2 regions of the Pseudokineococcus sp. 5B2Z-1 genome follow, and region 1 is predicted to be linked to the other one. Evidence: predicted binding sites of a transcription regulator. Region 1 holds the regulator's gene; the other holds the start of a gene.
The links. Region 1 encodes LexA, which represses DNA repair genes until DNA is damaged. Its sites were predicted from a motif close to TCGAACANNTGTTCGA; they were not measured.

Region 1 (7,594 bases):
AGCCGCCCGGCGCTGAAGACGCCGGGGGCCGTCTCGACCTCGACGTCGCGCCCGCGCAGGCGCACCTCGAGGACCTCGCGCTCGTCGTCGCCCGCGGGCCGTCCGGCCAGCCGGCCCGTGAAGTAGTGCTCGGCGGGCGAGGGGTCGCAGGCGGGCGGGGGGCCGGACGGGGTGCTGCTCACGGCCGGTGACGCTACCCGCGCCGCCACGTGGCCCGACGCACCGGAATCCCCTCGTCACCGCGCTCGTTGACTGCCACAGTGGCACCGCCGCACCCGGCTCGCGCCCAGCGGGCCGCCCGACCTCCACCGCAGGAGACCATGACGCCCACCACGTCGACCGCTCCCACCCGCCGCTCCACCGAGCACGCCCCGCACGACGGCAGCGACGCCGTCGTCGACGAGGCCGTCACCACCGGCTCGTCCGACGGCACGGGCCTCGCGCGCGCGGACGCCGTCAGCCGCATCCTCGCCCGCCACGGCGCGTCGCCGTCGCCCGCGGAGACGACCTTCGACGGCGACCAGCTCGACCTCGCCGAGCGCCAGGCGCTGCGCCGCGTCGGTGGCCTCGGCAGCCACTCCTCCGAGCTGCAGGACGTCACCGAGGTCGAGTACCGCCAGCTGCGGCTCGAGCGCGTCGTCCTCGCGGGCCTCTGGACCTCCGCGAGCGTCGAGGAGGCGGAGGCGTCGCTGCGCGAGCTGGCCGCCCTGGCCGAGACCGCGGGCTCGGCCGTCCTCGACGGCGTCCTGCAGCGGCGGCCCACGCCCGACCCGGCGACCTTCCTCGGCTCCGGCAAGGCCGGGGAGCTCAAGGGGATCGTCGCGGCGACGGGCGCCGACACGGTCATCTGCGACGGCGAGCTGTCGCCGTCGCAGCGCCGCGGGCTCGAGGACATCGTCGGCGTCAAGGTCATCGACCGGACGGCGCTGATCCTCGACATCTTCGCCCAGCACGCGAAGTCCAAGGAGGGCAAGGCGCAGGTCGAGCTGGCCCAGCTCGAGTACCTGCTCCCGCGCCTGCGCGGCTGGGGCGAGTCGATGTCCCGCCAGGCCGGTGGTCGCGTGGCCGCGGGCGCCGGGATCGGCTCCCGCGGACCGGGCGAGACGAAGATCGAGCTCGACCGTCGCCGCATCCGCACGCGGATGGCGCGCCTGCGCCGGCAGATCCGCGAGATGGCGCCCGCCCGTGAGACGAAGCGCTCGCGGCGCCTGGCCGGCGGCGTGCCGTCCGTGGCGATCGCCGGGTACACCAACGCGGGCAAGTCGAGCCTCCTGAACCGGCTCACGGGCGCCGGGGTCCTCGTCGAGGACGCGCTCTTCGCGACCCTGGACCCGGCCGTGCGCCGGGCCCGCACCCCGGACGGCCGCGACTACGTGCTCGCCGACACCGTGGGCTTCGTGCGCCACCTCCCCACCCAGCTCGTCGAGGCGTTCCGCTCGACGCTGGAGGAGGTCGGCGGGGCCGACCTCGTCCTCCACGTCGTCGACGCCTCGGACGTCGACCCCGAGGGCCAGGTCACCGCGGTCCGCTCGGTGCTGGCCGACGTCGGGGCGCTCGACGTCCCCGAGCTCGTCGTCCTCAACAAGTGCGACGCCGCGAGCCCCGAGGCGGTGGCCCGTCTGCGCTCGCGCCTGCCCGGCGCGGTCGTCGTCTCCGCGCGCACGGGGGAGGGGCTCGAGCACCTGCTCGACGTCGTCGCCGAGCGGCTCCCGCACCCGGAGGTGGACGTCGACGTCGTCGTGCCGTACACGCGGGGCGACCTCGTCTCCCGCGTGCACCGCGCCGGGGAGGTCCTCGAGGAGGAGCACACCGGCGAGGGCACGCGGCTGCGCGCCCGCGTCGGCGAGCACCTCGCCGCCGAGCTGCACGGCGTCGCGGTCTGACGCCGTCCGGACCGCCCGACGGCCCGTCCCCCCGCGCGGGGGGCGGGCCGTCGCCGTCCGCGGCGGCCCTCCGCCGCGCCTGTGGAGGCGTCCCGCCGGGGCGCCCGGGGCGACCTACCCTCGGCCGGTGACCTCCGCAGCCGCCGACCCCGACGTCGAGCCCGGGACGGGCGTCGCCCCGGGGAAGGCGGACAGCGCTCCCGCGGACGTCGACGCGCTCCTGTCCTCGGCCGTCGCGGCGCTCGGCGGCACCCGGCGCGAGGGCCAGCACGTCATGGCGCGGGCCGTCGACGCCGCGGTGCGCACCCGCGAGCACCTGCTCGTGCAGGCGGGCACGGGCACCGGCAAGTCGCTGGCCTACCTCGTGCCCCTGGCGCGCCGGGCCGTCGAGTCCCGGCGGCCGGTCGTCGTCTCGACCGCGACGCTGGCGCTGCAGAACCAGGTGGCGGCCCGCGACCTGCCGCGCCTGGCCGACGCCCTCGAGCCCCTGCTCGGTCGCCGCCTCACGTGGCAGGTCGTCAAGGGCCGGGCCAACCACCTCTGCGTCCACAAGCTCGACGGCGGCTTCCCCGAGGACGACGGGCTCTTCGAGGCGCCGGCGCCGCTGCCCGGCCGGTCGGTGACCGGAGGGGCCTCGAGCCGCCTCGGCCGCGAGGTGGTGCGGCTGCGCGAGTGGGCCCGGACGACGGAGACCGGCGACCGCGACGACCTCGTGCCCGGCGTCAGCGAGACCGCCTGGCGCCAGCTCGCCGTCACCGCGCGCGAGTGCCTCGGCGCCAGCCGGTGCCCGCAGGCGCAGGAGTGCTTCAGCGAGCGGGCGCGCGAGCGCGCCCGCGAGGTCGACGTCGTCGTCACCAACCACGCGCTCCTCGCCATCGACGCCTTCGAGGGGCGCTCCATCCTCCCCGAGCACGAGGTCCTCGTCGTCGACGAGGCGCACGAGCTGGCCGACCGGGTCACCTCCGTCGTCTCGGCGCAGCTGACGGCGGCCTCGGTGGCCGCGGCGGCGACCCGGGCGCGCCAGGCGGGGTCGGACACCGCGCGCCTCGACGCCGCGGCCGAGGACCTCGGGGTGGCGCTCGCCGACGTCCCCGAGGGCCGCTTCGCCCGGGGTCTGCCGGAGCTCGTCCACCTCGCCGTGGCCGGCGTCCGCGACGCCGCCCGCGAGCTCGTCGGCCAGCTCAAGCCGCCGCCGGGGGAGCGGCCCACGGAGGCGCTGGCCGGTGCGCTGGCGGTCGCCAAGGCGGCGGTCGGCGAGGTCCACGAGGTGGCGGAGCGGATGACGTCGGCGCCCCGCGACGGCACCGGTCACGACGTCCTGTGGCTGTCGGTCTCCGACCTGTCCTCCACGCCGTCCGCGGCCCGGCGCATGCTGCACGTCGCGCCGCTGCAGGTGGCCGGCCTGCTCCGCGAGGCGCTCTTCGCCGAGCGGACCGTCGTGCTGACCTCGGCCACCCTCACCACGGGCGGCACCTTCACCGGCGCCGCGCAGTCGGTCGGCCTCGCGCGCCCTCCCGCCGCGGGGGAGGACGCCGGCCCGGGCCCGAGCTGGGACGGGCTCGACGTCGGCAGCCCCTTCGACTACCCCCGCCAGGGGATCCTCTACCTGGCGCGCCACCTGCCCGTGCCGGGGCGCGAGGGCGCCGGGACGCCGGTCGTCGACGAGGTCGTCGAGCTCGCCCGCGCGGCCGGGGGGCGCACGCTCGGGCTCTTCTCCTCCCGGCGGGCCGCCGAGGCCGCCGCGGAGGTGCTGCGCGAGCGCCTCGACGTCCCGGTCCTGTGCCAGGGGGACGACGTGACGCCGACCCTCGTGCGGGAGTTCGCGGCCGACCCCAGCAGCGTCCTCGTCGGCACGCTGTCGCTGTGGCAGGGCGTCGACGTCCCCGGCCCCTCGTGCCAGCTCGTGACGATCGACCGCATCCCCTTCCCTCGGCCCGACGACCCGCTGCTGTCCGCGCGCGCCGAGGCCGTGGCCCGCGCCGGCGGCAACGGTTTCCTCGCGGTCTCGGCCCAGCACGCGGCCCTGCGCCTGGCGCAGGGCGCGGGGCGTCTCGTGCGCTCGACGGCCGACCGCGGGGTCGTGGCCGTCCTCGACCCGCGGCTCGCGACCGCCCGGTACGCCGGCTTCCTGCGCGCGAGCCTGCCGCCGCTGTGGGCCACGAGCGACCGCGAGGTCGTCATCGGGGCGCTGCGCCGGCTCGACGCCGCGGCGCGGGCTGCGGAGGGCTGAGGGACCGGAGCAGGGGCGCCCGGAGCAGGGGCGCTCGGAGCGGGGGCGCCCGGAGCGGGGGGCGCCGCCCTGCGAGGCGCGCCGGGGCCCGCCGACCTAGCGTGCGGGCATGGCCGCCGCTGCCCGACCCGACCGTCCCGGAGCCGCCGAGTGGGTGCCGCAGGACCCCGCCCTGCGCGACGTCGAGCACCTGCGGGCCGCGGCGCGCGAGTGCCGCGGCTGCGAGCTGTGGGAGCCGGCGACGCAGGTCGTCTTCTCCGCCGGATCCCCCTCCGGCCGGATGGCCCTCGTCGGCGAGCAGCCCGGGGACCAGGAGGACCGCCGGGGCGTGCCCTTCGTCGGGTCCGCAGGGCGGCTGCTCCAGGCCGCGGTCGAGGAGGCGGGCATCGCCCGCGAGGACGTCTACGTCACCAACGCCGTCAAGCACTTCCGCTTCACGCAGAGCGCTCCGGGCAACCGCCGCGTCCACGCCACGCCCGACGCGGGCCACGTCACCGCCTGCCGGCCCTGGCTGGCCGCCGAGCTCGCCGCCGTCGACCCGGACGTCGTCGTCGTCCTGGGCGCGACGGCCGGTCGCGCCCTGCTCGGCCCGTCCTTCCGCGTGACGAAGGAGCGCGGCCGGGTGCTCGAGCGGGAGACGAGCCGGGGCCCCAAGCGCTTCGTGGCGACCATCCACCCGTCCGCCGTCCTGCGGACCCCGGACGACCAGCGCGAGGAGGCCCGCGCCGGACTCGTGGCCGACCTGCGGGTGGCCGCCGAGGCGCTCGGGCCGACGGCCTAGCCGTCCGCGCCCCCAGCGCCCCGGCGGCCGAGGGCGGAGCGTCCCGGCGCCCGAGGGACTGCACCCCGGGCCGTCGCCCCCGGGTCGCCCCGCTCAGACGCTGCGCAGCACCGCCACGACCCGGCCGAGGACGACGGCCTCGTCGCCGGGGATGGGCTCGTAGGCGGCGTTGCGCGGCAGCAGGCGCACGTGGCCGTCGCGCCGCTGGAACACCTTGACGGTGGCCTCGCCGTCGATCATCGCGGCCACGACCTCGCCGTTCTCGGCGACCGGCTGCTGGCGGACGACGACCCAGTCCCCGTCGCAGATGGCGGCCTCCACCATCGAGTCGCCGGCGACCTTGAGCAGGAAGAGCTGCCCGTCGCCGACGAGCTGGCGCGGCAGGGGGAAGACGTCCTCGACCGCCTGCTCGGCGAGGATCGGCCCGCCCGCCGCGATCCGTCCGACGACCGGCACGTAGGTGGCCGCGGGGCGCGCGTCGCCGGCCCCGGTCTCGTCCGGAGCGCCGGCGTCCGCCGCGGCCTCGTCGGGGACGGCGCGCAGCAGGGGCTCGCCCCCGGCCGCCGCGCCGCGCGAGCCCGGTACGACGACCTCGATGGCCCGGGGGCGACGGGGGTCGCGGCGCAGGAAGCCCTTGCGCTCGAGCGCCGCCAGCTGGTGCGCGACGCTGGACGGGCTCGTCAGCCCGACGGCCTCCCCGATCTCCCGCATGCTCGGGGGGTAGCCGCGCCGCTCGACGGCCTCGCCGATGCACTCGAGCACCTTGCGCTGGCGCGCGGTGAGGCCGTCGACCGCCGGCGCGTCGGGCATCTCGACGACCGTCGCCCCGGAGCCCTCGCCCGCCCGGTCCTCGCCGGCCCCAGCGCCGTCGGCTGCCTGCTGCCGGCCGTCCTGCTCCTCGTCGCCGCTGCGCCGCGCCACGTGGCCTCCCGAGCTCGGTGTCGGCGACCGCCCTCGTGCGGGACGCCGTGCCGGCCAGGGTAGGGAGACCGCACCACATGATCAAACACCTGTTCGAGCGTGTCGCGTGCGGATCTCGCGGTGCGGTGGGGCGCCGCGGGGCCTCGGGCGCGACGGTCGGGCGCGACCGTCCGGACCTCTCGCGCGGTCGTTCGGAGGGTCGGGGTGGCCGTGGCGCACGGCGGGCGGCGCCCGTTGTCGGTGGTCGGTGCTGGAGTCGTGCACGTCGGCGGGGCGCCCGTCCTCCTCGGGGGCCGGCGCCCCTCGCCGGGTCCGGTCGAACACCTGTCTGGACGCCGGGCCGCCACGCTGGTACAACATCGCACAGACGTTCGACCGACAGCGCGAGCCGTCGGCCCTCCCGGGCCCCCGGCGCCGCAGCCGCCCTCGACACGCACGTCCGCGGAGCCTCCGGCAGGAGGGGCCGTGGTCCTCCCGGAGGTCACCATGAGCGCACTGGTCCTGCTCCCGCCGCTGGGCGCCCCCGCGCGCAGCCCGCGCTCGGGCGCTCGACGTCGCCACCTGTCCCTCGTCCCGGCGCCCCGCCGCGCACCTCGACCCGTGCCGGCCGTGCGCCGCACCGCGCCCGTGGTGGCGCCGGCGCCGGTCGCCGAGCTGCCGGTCCCCGAGGCACCGGTCGGGGCGGCGGGATCGTGCCGGCCCCGCCGCCGCCCGGTCGCCCTCCGCGTCACCCGGCGCGGGCGCCTGGCGCTCACGGTCTCGGTGACCGTCCTGCTGGCGGCCGGGGCCGTCCTCGCCCTGTCGGCGGGCTCGCGCCCGGCGCCGGCCGCCGCCGCGCCCGCGGTCGTCGCGGCGGCGCCCGTGGCCGAGGCCCCCGCCGAGGTCGTCGTCCTGCCGGGCGACACGCTGTGGTCCATCGCCGACGAGGTCGCGGCGCCGGACGAGGACGTCCGTGACGTCGTGCTGCGCCTGAAGGAGGCCAACGGCCTCGACTCGGTGGCGCTGGCGGTGGGGGACCGGATCCTCGTCCCCGCCTGAGGCGCCCCCGGGTGGCGCCGCGGCGGCCCCCGCTCTGCCAGAGTGGCGCCGTCAGCGCCAGCTCCGCCGCGGCGGCGGCGGAGCCGTGCCCGCGGCTCGTCCCGCGGAGGCCGCATGAGCCGCACCGACCCCGACCCGCAGGCCACGACCGACGGCGTACCGCTCGGGGGGCGGGTCGACCGCTTCTTCGGGGTCACGGCCCGTGGCTCGACCATCGGCCGGGAGGTCCGCGGCGGCCTCGTGACGTTCGTGGCCATGGCCTACATCGTCGTGCTGAACCCGCTGATCATCGGGACGGTGCCGGACTCGACGGGCACCTACCTCGGGGGCGGCGACGCACCCGACCTGCCGGCCGTGGCCGCCGTGACCGCCCTCGTGGCGGCGGTCATGACGATCCTCATGGGCCTCGTCGGTCGCTTCCCCCTCGGCCTGGCCGCCGGGCTCGGCCTCAACGCCTTCATCGCCTACGGCGTCGCGAGCCTGCCGGGCATGACCTGGCCCATGGCCATGGGGCTCGTCGTCCTCGAGGGCCTCGTCATCCTCGTCCTCGTCCTCACCGGCTTCCGCCGCGCCGTCCTGCGCGCGGTGCCGCGCCAGCTCAAGACGGCCATCAGCGTCGGCATCGGCCTCTTCCTCACCCTCGTCGGGCTCGTCAACGCCGGCTTCGTCCGCGCCCCGGTGGGCGGGGGCACGCCGCTCGAGCTGGGCGTCGGCGGCTCGCTGCGGGGCTGGCCCACGGTC
Region 2 (7,594 bases), on a different contig from region 1:
GACCTACGCCGAGCTCCTCGACCAGTCGGCCCGCCTCGCGGGCGCGCTGCGCGAGCTCGGCGTCGGGAAGGGCGACCGCGTCGTCGTCTACATGCCCATGGTCCCCGAGGCCGTCGTCGGGATGCTCGCCTGCGCCCGCATCGGCGCCGTGCACTCGGTCGTCTTCGGCGGCTTCGCGGCCGCCGAGCTGGCGGCGCGCATCGACGACGCCCGGCCCGTCGTCGTCCTCACCGCCTCGTGCGGGCTCGAGCCGACGCGCGTCGTCGAGTACATGCCCCTGCTCGAGGCGGCGCTGGAGCGCGCCGAGCACGCGCCCGCCCACTGCGTCGTCCTCCAGCGGCCGCAGGCCACGGCGACGCTCGTGCCGGGGCGCGACCTCGAGTGGCGCGACGTCCTGCGCCCGGGCGCCGCGCCGCCCGCCGAGTGCGTCGAGGTGGCCGCCACCGACCCCCTGTACGTGCTCTACACCTCCGGGACGACGGGACGGCCGAAGGGCGTCGTGCGCGACCACGGCGGGCACGCGGTGGCGCTGTCGTGGTCGGTGCCGAACCTCTTCGGGCTCGCGCCGGGCGACGTGGTGCTCACGGCCAGCGACGTCGGGTGGGTCGTCGGCCACTCCTACATCGTGTACGGGCCCCTGCTGGCGGGCTGCACCACGGTGCTCTACGAGGGCAAGCCGGTCGGCACGCCGGACGCGGGGGCGCTGTGGCGCGCGGCCGCGGAGCACCGCGCGGCCGTCGTCTTCACGGCGCCGACGGCGGTGCGCTCCATCCGGGCGCAGGACCCCGACCTCGCGCTGGCGTCGGACGTCGACCTGTCGGAGCTGCGGGCGCTCTACCTCGCCGGCGAGCGGCTGGACCCGGACACGTGGGCGTGGGCGGGGGAGCGGCTCGGCGTGCCCGTCGTCGACAACTGGTGGCAGACCGAGACGGGCTGGCCGATCGCCTGCTCGCCGCGCGGGCTGCAGGACCTGCCGCTCAAGCCCGGCTCGCCGTCCGTGCCCTCGCCCGGGTACGACCTGCGCGTCCTCGACGCCGAGGGCCGCGAGGTGCCGGCGGGGGAGGAGGGCGCCCTCTGCCTGCGCCTGCCCCTGCCGCCGGGGACCCTCGCCGGCGTCTGGGGCGGCGACGAGCGGCTCCGGGCGTCGTCGCTCGCCGCGCACCCGGGCTACTACACGACCGGTGACGGCGGCTACGTCGACGAGGACGGGTACGTCCACGTCCTCGGGCGCACGGACGACGTCATCAACGTCGCGGGCCACCGGCTCTCCGCCGGACAGCTCGAGGCCGCCGTCATCGGGCACCCCGACGTCGCCGAGTGCGCCGTCGTGGGAGCGGCGGACCCGCTCGTGGGGCAGGAGCCCCGGGCGCTGGTCGTGCTCGCCAAGGACGTGACCACCCCGCCGGAGGAGGTCGCGGCTCAGGTCGTCCAGCGCGTGCGCGACGAGGTCGGCGCGGTGGCGCGGCTGCGGCGCGTCGACGTCGTCGCGGCGCTGCCGAAGACCCGCTCCGGCAAGGTGCTGCGGAAGACGCTGCGGGAGATGGCCGACGGCGTCGAGCCCGTGGTGCCGGGCACCATCGAGGACCGGTCGGTGCTCGACGGGCTGCGGGACGTGCTGCGGCCGTAGGCCGGGTCGCCGCTGCGGCGGCCGTTGCCGGTCGGGTCGAGCGGGGAGGGGACCGGGCGCCCGCGCGGGGTCGTCGCCCTGCTGTGTCGAACTGGTGTTCGAGCCGTTGTCGGTGGTCGCCCCTACGGTCGTGGGTGTGGAGGACGAGGCGGTGGCGGGGTCGGGTGCGGGGGTGCCCGACTCCGTGCCGGACGCGGCGTCGGCCTCGGCTTGCGGTGCTGGCGCGGCGCCCGCGATCGCGGCGCTGCGGTCGGCCCTGGAGGTGGGGCGGGCGGCGGTGGCGGGTCTGGGGCTGTGGTCGGTGGCCACGGGCGACCTGCGGGGCGTGCTGGTCGAGCTCGAGGCCTTGGTGCGCGTCGCCCAGGCGGCGCAGGTGCTGGTGCTGGGGGAGGTCGCCTCTCGGGGCGAGGCCCTCGTGCCGGGTGGGTTGACGCCGGGTGAGCGGGCGGTGCTGGCGCGGTCGCGGGCGGGCGACGGGCGCGGTGAGCTGGCGGGGGTGCTGGGGGTGCATCCGGCGACGGCGGCGCGCCGGCAGGCGACGGTCGCGTTCGTCACCGGCGCGGGCCTGCCGGCCCAGCGGGTCGCGCGCACGGGCGGGCGGGGAGCGGGGCTGGGTGAGGGCGCTGCGACCGGGGCGGCGTTGGCTGCGGGGCTCGTGAGCGCGGAGGCGGCGGACGTGGTCGCGGGTGCGGTGCTGGACCTGCCTGAGCACTACGGGCCGGTGGGGCGGGCGGCGGTGGAGCGGGTGCTGCTGGAGCACGCCCCGGAGGTGTCGTTGACGGTGCTGCGCCATCACGCGGCGGGGTTGCTGGCCCGCGCGGAGCTGTCCGAGGCGGGCGAGGACGCCCTGGCGGATGGTCAGGCGGCGTTGGAGGGGAGCGACCTGCTGGGGCGGCGGGAGGAGCGGGCGCACCGGCGCCGGGAGCTGTACTGCTCACCGGACCTGCACGGGACCTGGCACGTGCGCGGGCGCCTGGCCCCGGAGGCGGGCGCGACCCTGATGACCGCGATCGAGGCCCTCGCCGCCCCGGAGCCGTCCGGGGAGGGCGGCCCGGACCTGCGCTCGGCGGCGCAGCGGCGCGCCGACGCCCTCGTGGCCCTGGCCGGCAAGGTCCTGTCGGCCCCGCCGGGCAGCCCCACCGGTGTCTCCTCCGAGGGCGGGGCCCGGGCGCGGGTGGTCGTGACGATGGACCTGTCCGCCCTGGCCGGGGCCGTGGCCGGGGCGGGCCTGCTCGCCGACGACGCCCCGCTGTCGGCCGGGGCGGTGCGCCGGTTGGCGTGCGACGCCGAGGTCGTCCCCGCGGTCCTCGGGTCGCGCTCGGAGCCGCTGGACGTCGGCCGGGCCGCGTACACCGTCACGCCCGCGCAGCGCCGCGCGCTGGCGATCCGGGACCGGGGGTGCATCGGCCCGGACTGCGACGCCCCCGTGAGCAGGACCCAGGCGCACCACGTCGTGCACTGGGTCGACGGCGGCCCCACCGACCTGTCGAACCTGGCGCTGGTGTGCGGGCACGACCACCGCCGGGTCCACACCGGCGCCCTGGTCGCCCACGTCCTCGACGGGCGCCCCGTCATCACCCGCGCCGGCGACCCACCACCGGCCACCGCGCCACCACCCTGGCGGGCACGCCTGGAAGACCTCGCCCACGAGCTCCACGACACCGATGGCCCCGACGACCCCGGCCGCTCACGGCCCGACGGCCCGGACGACCCCGGCCGCCTCGGCGACCCCGGCCGCCTCGGCGACCCCGGCCGCCTCGGCGACCCCGGCCGCCCCGGCGACCCCGGCCGCCCCGACGACCCGCGCCCGCCTGACGAGCCGGGACGGCCGGTGCTGCCCGCGGGCGCCGATGGGCCGGGCGAGCCCGACGACCTCCGCCTCGCCCCTGGAGGGCCCGCGCCGGAGGACGCGGTGAGGGCGCGTGACCACGACGCGGCCGCGCCCCTCGGCGAGCCTGCGGCGGACGAGGTCGACGACCCGTGAGCCCGGCGACCCGCGGGCCGGTCCCCGCATGCGCTCGTCATCGGCCCGCGCACGCCGGCGCCCGGGGACGGGTCAGGGCGTCCGCCTCAGCGCCCCACCGCGTACCCCTGGTCGCCGCGCGGGTTGGCGGCGCCCTGCAGCAGGCCCGTCACCGGGTCGCGCGTGACGACGGAGAGCCGTCCCAGCGCCCAGTCGCCGGCGCGGGTCACCACGTGGCCGCGCCGCTCGAGGGAGCCGATGACCTCCTCGCCGAGGCGGTCCTCGACGACGGCGCCGCCGGGCGTCCACGTCCGCGGCCAGAAGGAGCTCGGCATCGACGTCGTGTGCAGCGCGGGCGCGTCGATGGCCTGCTGCGGCGCCAGCCCGCCGACGAGCGTGCGCAGGAGGTAGAGCAGCTGCCACTGGTCCTGCTGGTCGCCGCCGGGCGAGCCGAGCCCGGCGACGGGCACGCCGTCGCGCAGCAGCACCGTGGGGGTCAGCGTGGTCCGCGGACGGCGCCCGGGGCGCAGCGACGACGGTGCGCCGGGCTCCAGCCACGTCATCTGCAGCCGCGTGCCGAGGCAGAAGCCGAGCTCGGGGATGGTGGGGGAGGACTGCAGCCACCCGCCCGAGGGCGTCGCGGAGACGACCGTTCCCCAGCGGTCGACGACGTCGAGGTGGCAGGTGTCGCCCCTGGTCGCGCCCGACGCGCGCGGGACCGGGGCCCCCGTCGTCCGGACCGTCGGCTCGCCCGCCGACGTCCCCGCCGCGGCGACGTCGGCGGTCTCGTGCAGCGGCGGCGTGAAGGGCGCCCGCCCGTCCGGGGACCCGGGCCGCACCTCGTGGCTCGCCCCGTCACCGATGAGCGCCCGGCGCTGCGCCGTGTAGGCGGGCGAGAGCAGGGTGGTGAGCGGGACGGCCGGCTCGTCCGGGCCCGGGTCGCCGTACCAGGCGTCCCGGTCGGCCAGCGCCAGCTTGAGCGCCTCGAGCGCGAGATGGGCGCCGTCGGGCGTCGACGGGTCGAGGTCCGCGGCGTCGAACCCCTCGAGGAGCGCGAGGGCTTGCAGGAGCACGGGGCCCTGCCCCCACGGCCCCGTCTTGGCGACCGTGACGCCCAGGACGTCGAGCACCACCGCGTCCTCGTAGCCGGCCGCGAAGGCCGCCATGTCGTCCCCGCGCAGCACGCCGGCGTGGTCGGTGCCGCTCGCGTGCCGGTGCGGGGCCCGGACGAAGGCGTCCACGGCCTCGGCGACGAAGCCCTCGCCCCACGCCGAGCGCGCGGCCTCGATGCGCGCCTCGCGGCTCGGCCGCCCCGCGCCCGCGGCGACGAGGCGGTCGAGGACGTCGGCGTGGGCCGGGTTGACGACGCTCGTGCCCGGGGCGGGCGCGGCGCCCGAGGGCGCCCACAGCGCCGCCGACGTGGGCCAGTGCTGCGCGAAGAGGTCGGCGACGCCGCTGATGGTCCTGCCCACCCCGGCGAGCACGGGGTGGCCGTGACGCGCGTACCCGGTGGCGTAGGCGAGGACGTCCGCGAGCTCCCAGGTGCCGAGGTCGCGCAGCAGCACGAGCCACGCGTCGACGGCCCCGGGGACGGCCGCGGCCAGGGCGCCCGCCCCGGGCACGAGGTCGAGGCCCTCGGTCCGGAAGTGCTCGATCGTCGCACCCGCGGGTGCGGGGCCCTGGCCCATGAGGACCCGCGGCGGCGCCCCGTCCGCTGTCGCGACGAGGCCGGTGACGTCCCCGCCGGGGCCGTTGAGGTGCGGCTCGACGACGTGGAGGACGAAGGCGGCGGCGCACGCGGCGTCCACGGCCGTTCCCCCGCGCTCGAGGACCGACATCGCCGTGCCGGAGGCGATCCAGTGGGTCGTCGCGGCCATCCCGAAGGTGCCCTGCAGCGTGGGGCGGGTGGGGTGCGACGCCGGCCCGGAGCCGGGCTGGTCGGGGCTCACGGGCGGTGGTCTCCTCGCGGACGGACGTCTCGGGGGCGGGCACCTCCGGGTCTCCTCGCACCCTCCCACCTCCGCCCGACGGTCACGGGCCAGCGCGCCCTGGCGGCCCCGCGGGCCCGGGTGCAGGGTCGAGGGGCGGCCGACCCGAGCCGCCCGCCGTCCGCGAGGGAGAGCCATGAGCACGACCACCACCGGTGCGAGCAGCGACGCGGCGCAGCACGAGCGCGACGTCGTCGGCGCCGTCGCCACCGGCCTGCTCGTCGACGGCGAGCGCGTCGAGGGCGGCGACGGCCGGACGATCGACGTCGTCGACCCCTCGACCGAGGAGGTGCTGGCCTCCGTGGCCGACGCGACGCCGGAGGACGGGCAGCGGGCGCTCGCCGCGGCCGCAGCGGCGCAGGGCGCGTGGGGCCGCACCCCGCCGCGCGAGCGCGGGGAGGTGCTGCGCCGGGCGTGGGAGCTCGTCACCGCGCGCGTCGACGACCTCGCCCTCCTCATGACGCTCGAGATGGGCAAGTCCCTGGCCGAGTCGCGCGCCGAGATCGCCTACGCCGCCGAGTTCTTCCGGTGGTTCTCCGAGGAGGCCGTCCGCGTCGACGGCCGGTGGTCGACCTCGCCGGACGGCGCCACCCGGCTGCTGACGATGCGCCAGCCCGTCGGGCCGTGCCTGTTCGTCACGCCCTGGAACTTCCCCATGGCCATGGGCACCCGCAAGATCGCTCCCGCGGTGGCAGCGGGCTGCACGATGGTCGTCAAGCCCGCCTCGCAGACGCCGCTGACGATGAGCGCGCTCGCCGACGTCCTCGCCGAGGCGGGCCTGCCGGCCGGGGTGCTCAACGTCGTGACGACGTCGCGCACCGGCGAGGTGGTCGAGCCGATCGTGCGGGACGGGCGCCTGCGCAAGCTGTCGTTCACCGGGTCCACCCCGGTGGGGCGCACGCTCGTCGAGCAGTCGGCGCAGCAGCTGCTGCGCACGTCGATGGAGCTCGGCGGCAACGCGCCGTTCCTCGTCTTCGACGACGCCGACCTGGACGCGGCCGTCGACGGCGCGATGCTCGCCAAGATGCGCAACGTCGGGGAGGCGTGCACCTCGGCCAACCGGTTCCACGTCCAGCGCGGCGTCCTGGAGGAGTTCACCGGCCGCCTCACCGAGCGGATGGCGGCCCTCGTCGTCGGGCGGGGCACCGAGGAGGGCGTCGACGTCGGGCCGTTGATCGACGAGCGGCAGCGCGGCAAGGTCGAGGAGCTCGTCGGCGACGCCGTCGACGGTGGCGCGCGCGTCCTCACCGGCGGCGAGCGCACCGGGGGGCGCGGGTACTTCTACGCGCCCACGGTGCTCGCGGACGTCCCGGCGTCGGCCCGCCTGCTCCGCGAGGAGGTCTTCGGGCCCGTCGCGCCCGTCGTCGCCTTCGACACCGAGGAGGAGGGCGTGGCGCAGGCGAACGACACCGAGTACGGGCTCGTGTCCTACGTCTACACGCGCGACGTCGGCCGGGCCCTGCGCGTCTGCGAGCAGGTCGAGACCGGCATGGTCGGGCTCAACCAGGGCGTCGTCTCCAACCCCGCCGCGCCCTTCGGCGGGGTCAAGCAGAGCGGCTTCGGCCGCGAGGGCGGCCGCGAGGGCATCGACGAGTACCTCGAGACGAAGTACGTCGGCATGACGATCTGAGCAGTGGACGGGCCGGGAGGCAGGTGGGCCCGCTCGCCGGCCCCGAGCCGCGTCCCGCCGCGAGCGTCTCAGCGGCGCGCGAGGACGTGCCAGGTCGGCCGGGTGCGGTGCAGCCAGCGCGGCACGAGGTCGTCGCGGGCGGGCTCGACGTGCTGGAGCGACCACCCCGGCAGCGACGCCCGGAGGTCTCGGGCGTCGAGCCCGCGCGGCAGCGGGGGGAGGCGCCGGGCGGGCTCCCAGGCGAGGACCGCCAGCAGGGCGCCCGGCTCCGTGACGGCGTCGAGCCCCCGCGCCACCGCGGCGCGGTGGGCGGCGCCGAGCCCGTGGAGGCAGCCGACGTCGAGGACGGCCCGGAAGCCCTCCTCCCCGGCACGCCTCGGCCCGAC

Region 2: the regulator LexA is predicted to act here: its motif matches at 1,714-1,729, upstream of WDV85_RS00940 (HNH endonuclease signature motif containing protein).

What each region holds. Positions count from the first base shown of each region.
Region 1 covers NZ_JBBHZG010000003.1:312,711-320,304, reverse strand. Annotated here, with positions in the region: gene WDV85_RS10010 (class I SAM-dependent methyltransferase) at 1-182, opposite strand, end outside; gene hflX (GTPase HflX) at 321-1,883, shown strand; gene WDV85_RS10000 (ATP-dependent DNA helicase) at 2,011-4,113, shown strand; gene WDV85_RS09995 (UdgX family uracil-DNA binding protein) at 4,223-4,894, shown strand; gene lexA (transcriptional repressor LexA) at 4,988-5,704, opposite strand; gene WDV85_RS09985 (LysM peptidoglycan-binding domain-containing protein) at 6,302-6,853, shown strand; gene WDV85_RS09980 (NCS2 family permease) at 6,968-7,594, shown strand, end outside.
Region 2 covers NZ_JBBHZG010000001.1:225,262-232,855, reverse strand. Annotated here, with positions in the region: gene WDV85_RS00945 (AMP-binding protein) at 1-1,627, shown strand, start outside; gene WDV85_RS00940 (HNH endonuclease signature motif containing protein) at 1,764-3,611, shown strand; gene WDV85_RS00935 (gamma-glutamyltransferase family protein) at 3,698-5,467, opposite strand; gene WDV85_RS00930 (NAD-dependent succinate-semialdehyde dehydrogenase) at 5,715-7,208, shown strand; gene WDV85_RS00925 (class I SAM-dependent methyltransferase) at 7,277-7,594, opposite strand, start outside.